One region of the Kribbella sp. NPDC051586 genome, then DNA from elsewhere that is predicted to be linked to it. Evidence: predicted binding sites of a transcription regulator. Region 1 holds the regulator's gene; the other holds the start of a gene.
The links. Region 1 encodes HrcA, which represses chaperone genes, less so after heat shock. Its sites were predicted from a motif close to TTGGCACTCGNNNNNNNCGAGTGCCAA; they were not measured.
Positions count from the first base shown of each region.

Region 2: a site for HrcA is predicted at 1,898-1,924, ahead of groES (co-chaperone GroES). Genes of this name have one in related genera too.

Region 1 is NZ_JBITDF010000002.1:1,209,891-1,213,991, reverse strand. It holds gene ACIA58_RS16130 (ThuA domain-containing protein) at 54-695, shown strand; gene ACIA58_RS16125 (Gfo/Idh/MocA family protein) at 680-1,783, shown strand; gene hrcA (heat-inducible transcriptional repressor HrcA) at 1,909-2,931, shown strand; gene dnaJ (molecular chaperone DnaJ) at 2,963-4,101, shown strand, end outside.
Region 2 is NZ_JBITDF010000001.1:174,639-178,739, forward strand. It holds gene groL (chaperonin GroEL) at 1-1,342, opposite strand, end outside; gene groES (co-chaperone GroES) at 1,471-1,767, opposite strand; gene ACIA58_RS00875 (peptidoglycan-binding protein) at 2,034-2,630, shown strand; gene ACIA58_RS00880 (methyltransferase domain-containing protein) at 2,640-3,800, shown strand; gene ACIA58_RS00885 (AraC family transcriptional regulator) at 3,812-4,101, shown strand, end outside.

The DNA of each region.
Region 1 (4,101 bases):
TAGGCTCGCAAGTGTTCCGATCGGAACGTCGAAACTTTCGAAGGGTGATCGGTGTGACGACACGACGTGCTGTGGTGGTCCGGGGCGGTTGGGAAGGGCACTCGCCGGTCGAGGCGACCGACCTGTTCATCCCCTACCTGAAGGAGAACGGTTTCGAGGTCACCGTCTCCGACACGACCGCGAGCTACCTCGAGCTGGACGGCGTCGACCTCGTCCTGCAGTGCGTCACGATGAGCGAGATCGAGCCCGAACACTTCAAGGGGCTGGAGGCGGCGATCCGGCGCGGCACCGGGTTCGCCGGCTGGCACGGCGGCATCGCGGACTCGTTCCGGAAGAACGTCGACTACAGCTTCATCACCGGCGGGCAGTTCATCTCGCACCCGCACGGCTTCACCGACTACCGCGTCGAGATCGTGAAGGATCACCCGATCGTCGAAGGCATCGAGCACTTCGACGTCCACACCGAGCAGTACTACGTGCACTACGACCCGACCAACAACGTGCTCGCGACGACGACGTTCAAGTCGCACCCGGACTACCCGTGGATCGAGGGGGCCGTGATGCCGGCGATCTGGACCCGCACCTGGGGTGAGGGCAAGGTCTTCGTCTGCACGGTCGGCCACAAGCTGGACGACCTGGAGACGCCCGAGGTACGCACGATCATCGAGCGGGGGCTGCTGTGGGCGAGCAAGTGACCAACGTCGGCATCGTCGGCACCGGCGTCATCTCCGGCACGTACCTCGACCATCTGGCCAAGCTGCCCGGCGTCGACGTGGTCGCGGTGGCCGACCTCGACCGCAGCCGCGCCGAGACGATCGCGGACCAGCACGAGGGCATCCGTGCGCTCACCCCGGACGAGCTGTACACCGCGGACGACGTCGAGATCGTGCTCAACCTGACCATCCCGGCCGCACACGCACCGGTGCACCAGGCCGCGATGGAGGCCGGCAAGCACGTGTACGGCGAGAAGCCGCTGGCCGTGGACCGTGCCGCGGCGGAGCCGCTGCTGAAGTACGCCGCCGCGAACGACCTCCGCGTCGGCTGCGCCCCGGACACCGTGCTCGGTACGGGGACGCAGACCGCTCGCGCAGTGATCGACCGCGGCGACATCGGCGTACCGCATGCCGCGACTGCGTCGTTCGTCACGCCAGGGCATGAGCTGTGGCACCCGGCGCCGGAGTTCTACTACCAGCCGGGCGGTGGGCCGGTCCTCGACATGGGGCCGTACTACGTGACCAGTCTGGTCACCCTGCTCGGTCCGGTACGTCGGGTCACGGCGCGGGCCGGCCAGTCGAAGCAGGAGCGGCAGATCCACTCCGGACCGCGAGCGGGTACGACGTTCCCGGTGGAGGTGCCGACGCACGTCACCGGCGTACTGGAGCACGAGTCCGGTGCGTTGACCACTGTCCTGATGTCCTTCGACGTCTGGGCTGCGCGCTTGCCGCGGATCGAAGTCCACGGGACCGAGGGCAGCCTGTCCGTGCCGGACCCGAACGGCTTCGACGGCACGGTCGAGCTCGCGATGGCCGCGCGGCGCGAGTGGACCGAGGTCCCCGTCGCCGGTGGGTACGCCGGAGCCGGCCGGGGTGTCGGTGTGGCAGACATGGCGCGGGCGCTCCGTCGCGGTGAGCCACACCGCGCTGACGGAGCGTTGGCGTACCACGTGCTCGACGTACTCGAGTCACTGCTCGAAGCGGCTGTCCAGGATCAGCCCGTGGACGTCGCGAGTACGGTCGACCGGCCCGCCGCCGTACCGTTGGGGGCGTCGCCCGAGACAGCTTGAGGTCGAGCTGGGAATCAGGCTGAGACCCGCCCCACGCCGCCGTGCGTCGGGCGGGCTCCTCCGGCTCGGTAGACTGGCACTCGGAACTTTCGAGTGCCAAGGTCGATCGAGAGAGGGTGGTGCGCGTGCTGGACGACCGCAAGCTGGATGTGCTCCGCGCCATCGTCGAGGACTACGTGGCGACTCACGAGCCGATCGGGTCGAAAGCCCTGGTCGACCGGCACAACCTCGGCGTCTCGCCGGCCACGGTCCGCAACGACATGGCCGCGCTGGAGGAGGAGGGGTACATCACCCAGCCGCACACCAGCGCCGGCCGGATCCCGACCGACGCCGGGTACCGGCTGTTCGTGGACAAGCTGAGCACGGTCAAGACGCTGTCGGTCGCCGAGAAGAAGGCGATCACGTCGTTCCTGGCCGGCGCGGTCGACCTGGACGACGTCGTCCGCCGTACGGTCCGGCTGCTCGCCCAGATCACCCGACAGGTCGCCATCGTGCAGTACCCGTCGCTGAACAGGTCGAGCGTCCGGCACATCGAGGTCGTCACGATGAGCCCGCGCCGGCTGCTGCTGGTGCTCATCACCAGCAACGGCCGGGTCGAGCAGCGGATCGTCGAGCACCCGCACGACGTCGACGAGCAATTGATCGCCGACCTGCGTTCGCGGCTCAACACCGTCCTGGCCGGGCAGCGTCTGACCGACGCGACCACGTCGCTGGCCGGCGTGCCCGAGCTGTTCGCGCCGGGTGACCGTTCGCTGGTCGCGTCGATCGTCACCACGCTGCTCGAAGCGTTCACCGACGAGGTCGGCGAGCAGCGGATCGCAGTCGGCGGCGCGGCCAACCTGACGCGGTACGGCGACGACTTCGAGCGCAACGTCAAGCCGGTGCTGGAGGCGCTGGAGGAGCACGTCATCCTGCTCCGGCTGCTCGGCGAGGCGACCAACCCGCAGACCCTGACGGTCCGCATCGGTCACGAGAACCCGTTCGAGGAGCTGGCCACCACGTCGGTGGTCGCGACCGGCTACGGGTCCAAGTCGGAGGCGCTGGCCACGCTCGGCATCGTCGGCCCGACCCACATGGACTATCCGAGCACGATGGGCGCGGTGCGAGCCGTCGCCCGCTACGTCAGCCAGATCCTGGCCGAATCATGACGAACCTGCTACCAACCCCCTGGTCTGGAGTATGAGCACCGATTACTACGCCGTCCTCGGCGTCAGCCGTGACGCGTCAGCGGACGAGATCAAGAAGGCGTACCGCAAACTGGCACGCCAGTACCACCCGGACGTGAACGACTCCGAGGACGCACACCAGAAGTTCCAGGAGATCGGGCGCGCCTTCCAGGTGCTCAGCGACCCGCAGAAGCGGCAGATGCACGACCTCGGCGGCGACCCGTTCGCCTCCGCGGGCGCGGGGCCGGGCGGGGCCGGGTTCGGGCAGGCGTTCACGTTCACCGACATCATGGACGCGTTCTTCGGCCAGACCGGCGGCGCGACCCGTGGTCCGCGGCCGCGGACCCGTCGCGGTCAGGACGCGCTGATCCCGCTGCGGATCGACCTGGCCGAGGCGGCGTTCGGCACGACCCGGGAGCTCAAGGTCGACACCGCCGTACTGTGCCCGACCTGTAGCGGGTCCGGCGCGGCGGCCGGGTCCGAGCCGGTCACCTGCGAGATCTGCCACGGCCGCGGCGAGGTCACCCACACGCAGCGGTCGTTCCTCGGCGAGGTGCGGACGATGCGCCCGTGCCCGAACTGCCGCGGCTACGGCACCACGATCCCGAGCCCGTGCGTCGAGTGCGCCGGCGACGGGCGGGTGCGCTCGCGCCGTACGGTCACCGTGAAGATCCCCGGTGGCGTCGACAGCGGGACCCGGGTGCAGCTGTCCGGGCAGGGCGAGGTCGGCCCCGGCGGCGGACCGGCCGGCGATCTGTACGTCGAGATCGAGGTCGAGCCGCACGACATCTTCACCCGCAACGGCGACGACCTGCACTGTACGGTCACCCTGCCGATGACGGCGGCCGCGCTCGGTACGACGATCGACCTGCCGACGCTCGAGGGCGAGACGACTCCGCTGGAGATCCGGCCCGGCACGCAGTCCGGGACCGCGCAGACGCTGACCGCGCGCGGCGTACCCCGGCTGCGGCACGCGGGTCGTGGCGACCTGATCGTCCAGGTGATCGTCGAAACCCCGACGAAGCTCGACGACGCCCAGGCCGATCTCCTGCGCCAACTGGCGGTCGCCCGTGACGAGGAGCGGCCCCAGGGTCACGTCCAAGCCACCCACAAGGGCGTCTTCGGCCGCCTCCGCGATGCCTTCGGCGCCCA
Region 2 (4,101 bases), on a different contig from region 1:
GCTCGACGACCGCCTTGCGGACGATCCGGACGCCGGTGGCCTCGTCACCGTCGAGCTCGAGGTCCTTGTCCAGCACGGTGGCCGCGTGCACGAGGGCGGAGCCGCCGCCGGCGACGATGCCCTCCTCGATCGCGGCCCGGGTCGCGGACACCGCGTCCTCGATCCGGTGCTTCTTCTCCTTGAGCTCGACCTCGGTGGCCGCGCCGACCTTGATCACGCAGACGCCGCCGGCCAGCTTGGCCAGCCGCTCCTGCAGCTTCTCGCGGTCCCAGTCGGAGTCGGTGCGCTCGATCTCGGACTTGATCTGGTTGACCCGGCCCTCGATGTCCTCGGCCTTGCCGGCGCCCTCGACGACCGTGGTGTTGTCCTTGGTGACCACGATGCGGCGCGCCGTACCGAGCACCTCCAGACCGACCTGGTCGAGCTTGAGGCCGACCTCCGGGGCCACGACCTGCGCGCCGGTGAGCGCGGCCAGGTCCTCCAGCATCGCCTTGCGGCGGTCGCCGAAGCCCGGCGCCTTGACGGCGACCGAGGTGAAGTTGCCGCGGATCTTGTTCACCACGAGGGTGGACAGGGCCTCGGCCTCGACGTCCTCGGCGATGATCAGCAGCGTCTTGCCGGACTGCACGACCTTCTCCAGCAGCGGCAGCAGGTCCGCGATCGCGGAGATCTTGCCCTGGTGGATCAGGATGTACGGGTCCTCCAGCACCGCTTCGCCGGCCTCGGCGTCGGTGATGAAGTACGGCGAGATGTAGCCCTTGTCGAACTGCATGCCCTCGGTGAACTCGAGCTCGGTCCCGAAGGTGTTCGACTCCTCGACGGTGATGACACCGTCCTTGCCGACCTTGTCGAACGCGTCGGCGATCAGCGTGCCGATCTCGGCGTCACGCGCGGAGATGGTCGCGACGTGGGCCATGTCGCCCTTGTCGTCGACCGCGCGGGCGGTGTCGACCAGCTTGGCCGAGATGGCCTCGACGGCCGCCTCGATACCGCGCTTGAGGCCCATCGGGTTGGCGCCGGCGGCGACCGCCCGCAGGCCCTCGTGCACCAGCGCCTGCGCCAGCACCGTCGCGGTGGTGGTGCCGTCACCGGCGATGTCGTTGGTCTTGGTGGCGACCTCCTTGGTCAGCTGCGCACCAAGGTTCTCGAACGGGTCGTCCAGCTCGACCTCACGGGCGACGGTGACACCGTCGTTGGTGATGGTCGGGGCGCCCCACTTCTTGTCCAGGACGACGTAGCGGCCCTTCGGGCCCAGCGTCACCTTCACCGTGTTCGCGAGCTTGTCGACGCCGCGCTCCAGCGCGCGCCGAGCGTTCTCGTCGAACTCGAGGATCTTCGGCATGAAAAATCCAGTCCCTCTCTGAAATCGCTAAATCGTTGCAGGTACGAACCATCGCCGGGTCCTGCACCGACTCCGCCCCGGCGCCGGAGGGCACCAGGGCGGTGTCGGTCAGGAACAGCGAGCGGTCGTCACTTGCTGACGACTGCGAGGATGTCGCGGGCGCCCAGGATCAGGTAGTCCTGGCCGTCGTACTTGACCTCGGTGCCGCCGTACTTGGAGTAGATGACCTTGTCGCCGACGGCGACGTCCAGCGGGACGCGGTTGCCGTTGTCGTCGATCCGGCCCGGGCCGACGGCGAGGATCTCGCCCTCCTGCGGCTTCTCCTTGGCGGTGTCCGGGATCACCAGGCCGGACTTCGTGGTCTGCTCGGCTTCGAGCGGCGCGACGAGGACGCGGTCCTCGAGCGGCTTGATCGTGACCGACACTTGCTGACCTCCACGGTCGATTTGCTTGGCTGCGTTCATGGTGGTCGCGCTCCCCTGCCGTCGCGGGGGTCAAGGGCCGGACCGCTGGCACCCTCACACCGAGAGTGCCAACACCGAATCTAGGCCGCGATTAGCACTCGGTCAACTCGAGTGCCAAAGGATTCTCACCCTGAGGCACTCAGGGCCGGTAAGCGGGCGGGCACGGATTGTGGTCAAGGCCGCGCGTTCATGGGACCGTTGCGTCAGAACGGGTCCGAGGAGGAGCCATGGCGTTCTCATTGCCGGCACTGCCCAAGCTCTCCGGCCGGACGATCGCACTCCTGGCCGCCGTCGCCGCGGTCGCGGTCGGAGCCGTCGCCGCCAACGCGTCGAAGCACGAGTCCCCGGCCGCCGCCGCACCAGCGGCCGCGCCGGCGCCCAAGGCCCCGACCGACCAGACCGCCTCCCACGAGGCGACCGCTGCCGAGCTCAAGGCGGCTGCCGCCCTGCCGCAGTGCCGGGCGGCCCGGCTCGTCCCGGTCAACCGCAGCTGGGGCATCCCGATGCCGTCGATCTACGCGAGCAGCAGCACCACCTGCAACCTCATGTACGGCGACGACCCGTACCGCGGCTCCAACCGGTACGGCGACCCGGACACCGCCATCCAGGTGCTCCAGCGCAACCTGAACTTCTGCTACGGCACCAAGCTCGCCGTCGACGGCATCTACGGCAGCAATACCCGCGCGGTGATCAAGTCGGTCCAGCGCAAGCACCACTTGGTCGTCGACGGCATCTACGGCCCCAAGACGCGCTCAGCGATGAACTGGCGCCTCTACTCGATGGCAACGAGAAGCTGGAGCAGGAGCTGTTCCAGCCCGCTCTAGAGTTGCCGGGTGACAGTCACGGCCTTGCTCGACGGACCGGGCGCAGAGGTGCTCGCGGCGGCGTGTGCGGAGTACCAGCCTGGGCGTGAGCTTCAGTTGGTCGAGAAGCTGCGACGCCGGTACGACGCGACGCTTGTCACCACTGCAGTCACGCAGGCCGCGCTGCGACGTCGGGCGGTTCCCAAGTTCGGTCCGGACGCCGAGCGCATGTACTTCACACCAGACGGCCTCGAGCAAGCCACTCGGACCACAGTCGGCACGCACCGCGCCGCACGGCTCGCAGCGACTCTGCCGGACGCCGGCGTGGTCGACCTGGGATGCGGGATCGGCGGCGACCTCATCAGCGCCGCCCGCGCAGGCCTGCGAGTGACTGGCGTCGAACGTGATCCCGAGACAGCGGCCACCGCCCGCGCCAACCTGGCAGCTCTCGGACTGGTCGGTGACGTCCTGGTAGGCGAGGCCGAGTCGACCGACCTCACGCCGTACGACGTGGTGTTCGCCGACCCAGCTCGGCGGGCGGATGGGCGGCGCGTGTTCGATCACAACGCCTACTCGCCGCCCTGGTCGTTCGTCCTCGAGCTGCTGCAGCGCACTGCCTGCGTCAAGGTGGCACCCGGCATCCCGCACGATGCGATCCCCGCTGGTGTGGAAGCGGAGTGGATCAGCGACTCCGGCGAGGTGAAGGAGGCCGCGCTGTGGTCCGGCGAGCTCTACGGCGGTACGCAGCGGCGGGCGACCCTGCTGCCCAGCCAGGCGACCGTGACGGACGCACCGGAAGCTGAGGTCGGTCCGGTCGGCCAGTACGTCTACGAGCCCGACGGTGCAGTCGTCCGGGCCGGTCTGGTCACTGCGGTCGCCGCAGCGGTAGACGGTTGGCTGCTGGATCCGCGTATCGCTTACGTCACGGCAGCGAAGCACATCCCGACGCCGCTCGCTTCGGCGTACGAGGTGGTGGACGAGCTGCCCTACAAGGAGAAGGCGCTGCGCTCCTGGGTTCGCGGCCAGGGCATCGGGACGCTGGAGATCAAGAAGCGCGGCGTGGACGTCGACCCGGCCCAGCTGCGTAAGAAGCTCGCTCCGAAGGGCTCGGCGTCGGCGACCCTGATCATCACCCGGATCGGCAGGGACGCAGTCGCCTACTCCTGCCGCAGGCTGGCCGACAGCCGATAGAATCCCCAGCTATGCCCGACGACGGCCAACCGCTCCGCTCGGAACTCTTCCCTGCTGCGGGCGCGCACGAGTGGGCCTCCGGCGGCACCAGCTCCGTACAGACGCATGAAGAAGGGCATCTGGTGTACGCCGCCCGCGGCGTGCTGTCCGTGCATACCGACCGGGGTACGTCGATCGTCCCCGCCAACCGAGTCGCCTGGACACCGGCCGGATTCACCCACCAGCACCGCGCGCACGGCGAGACCGACATGCGCATCGTGTTCCTGCCGGCCACACTCGCCCGGCACATCCCGGACCGCCC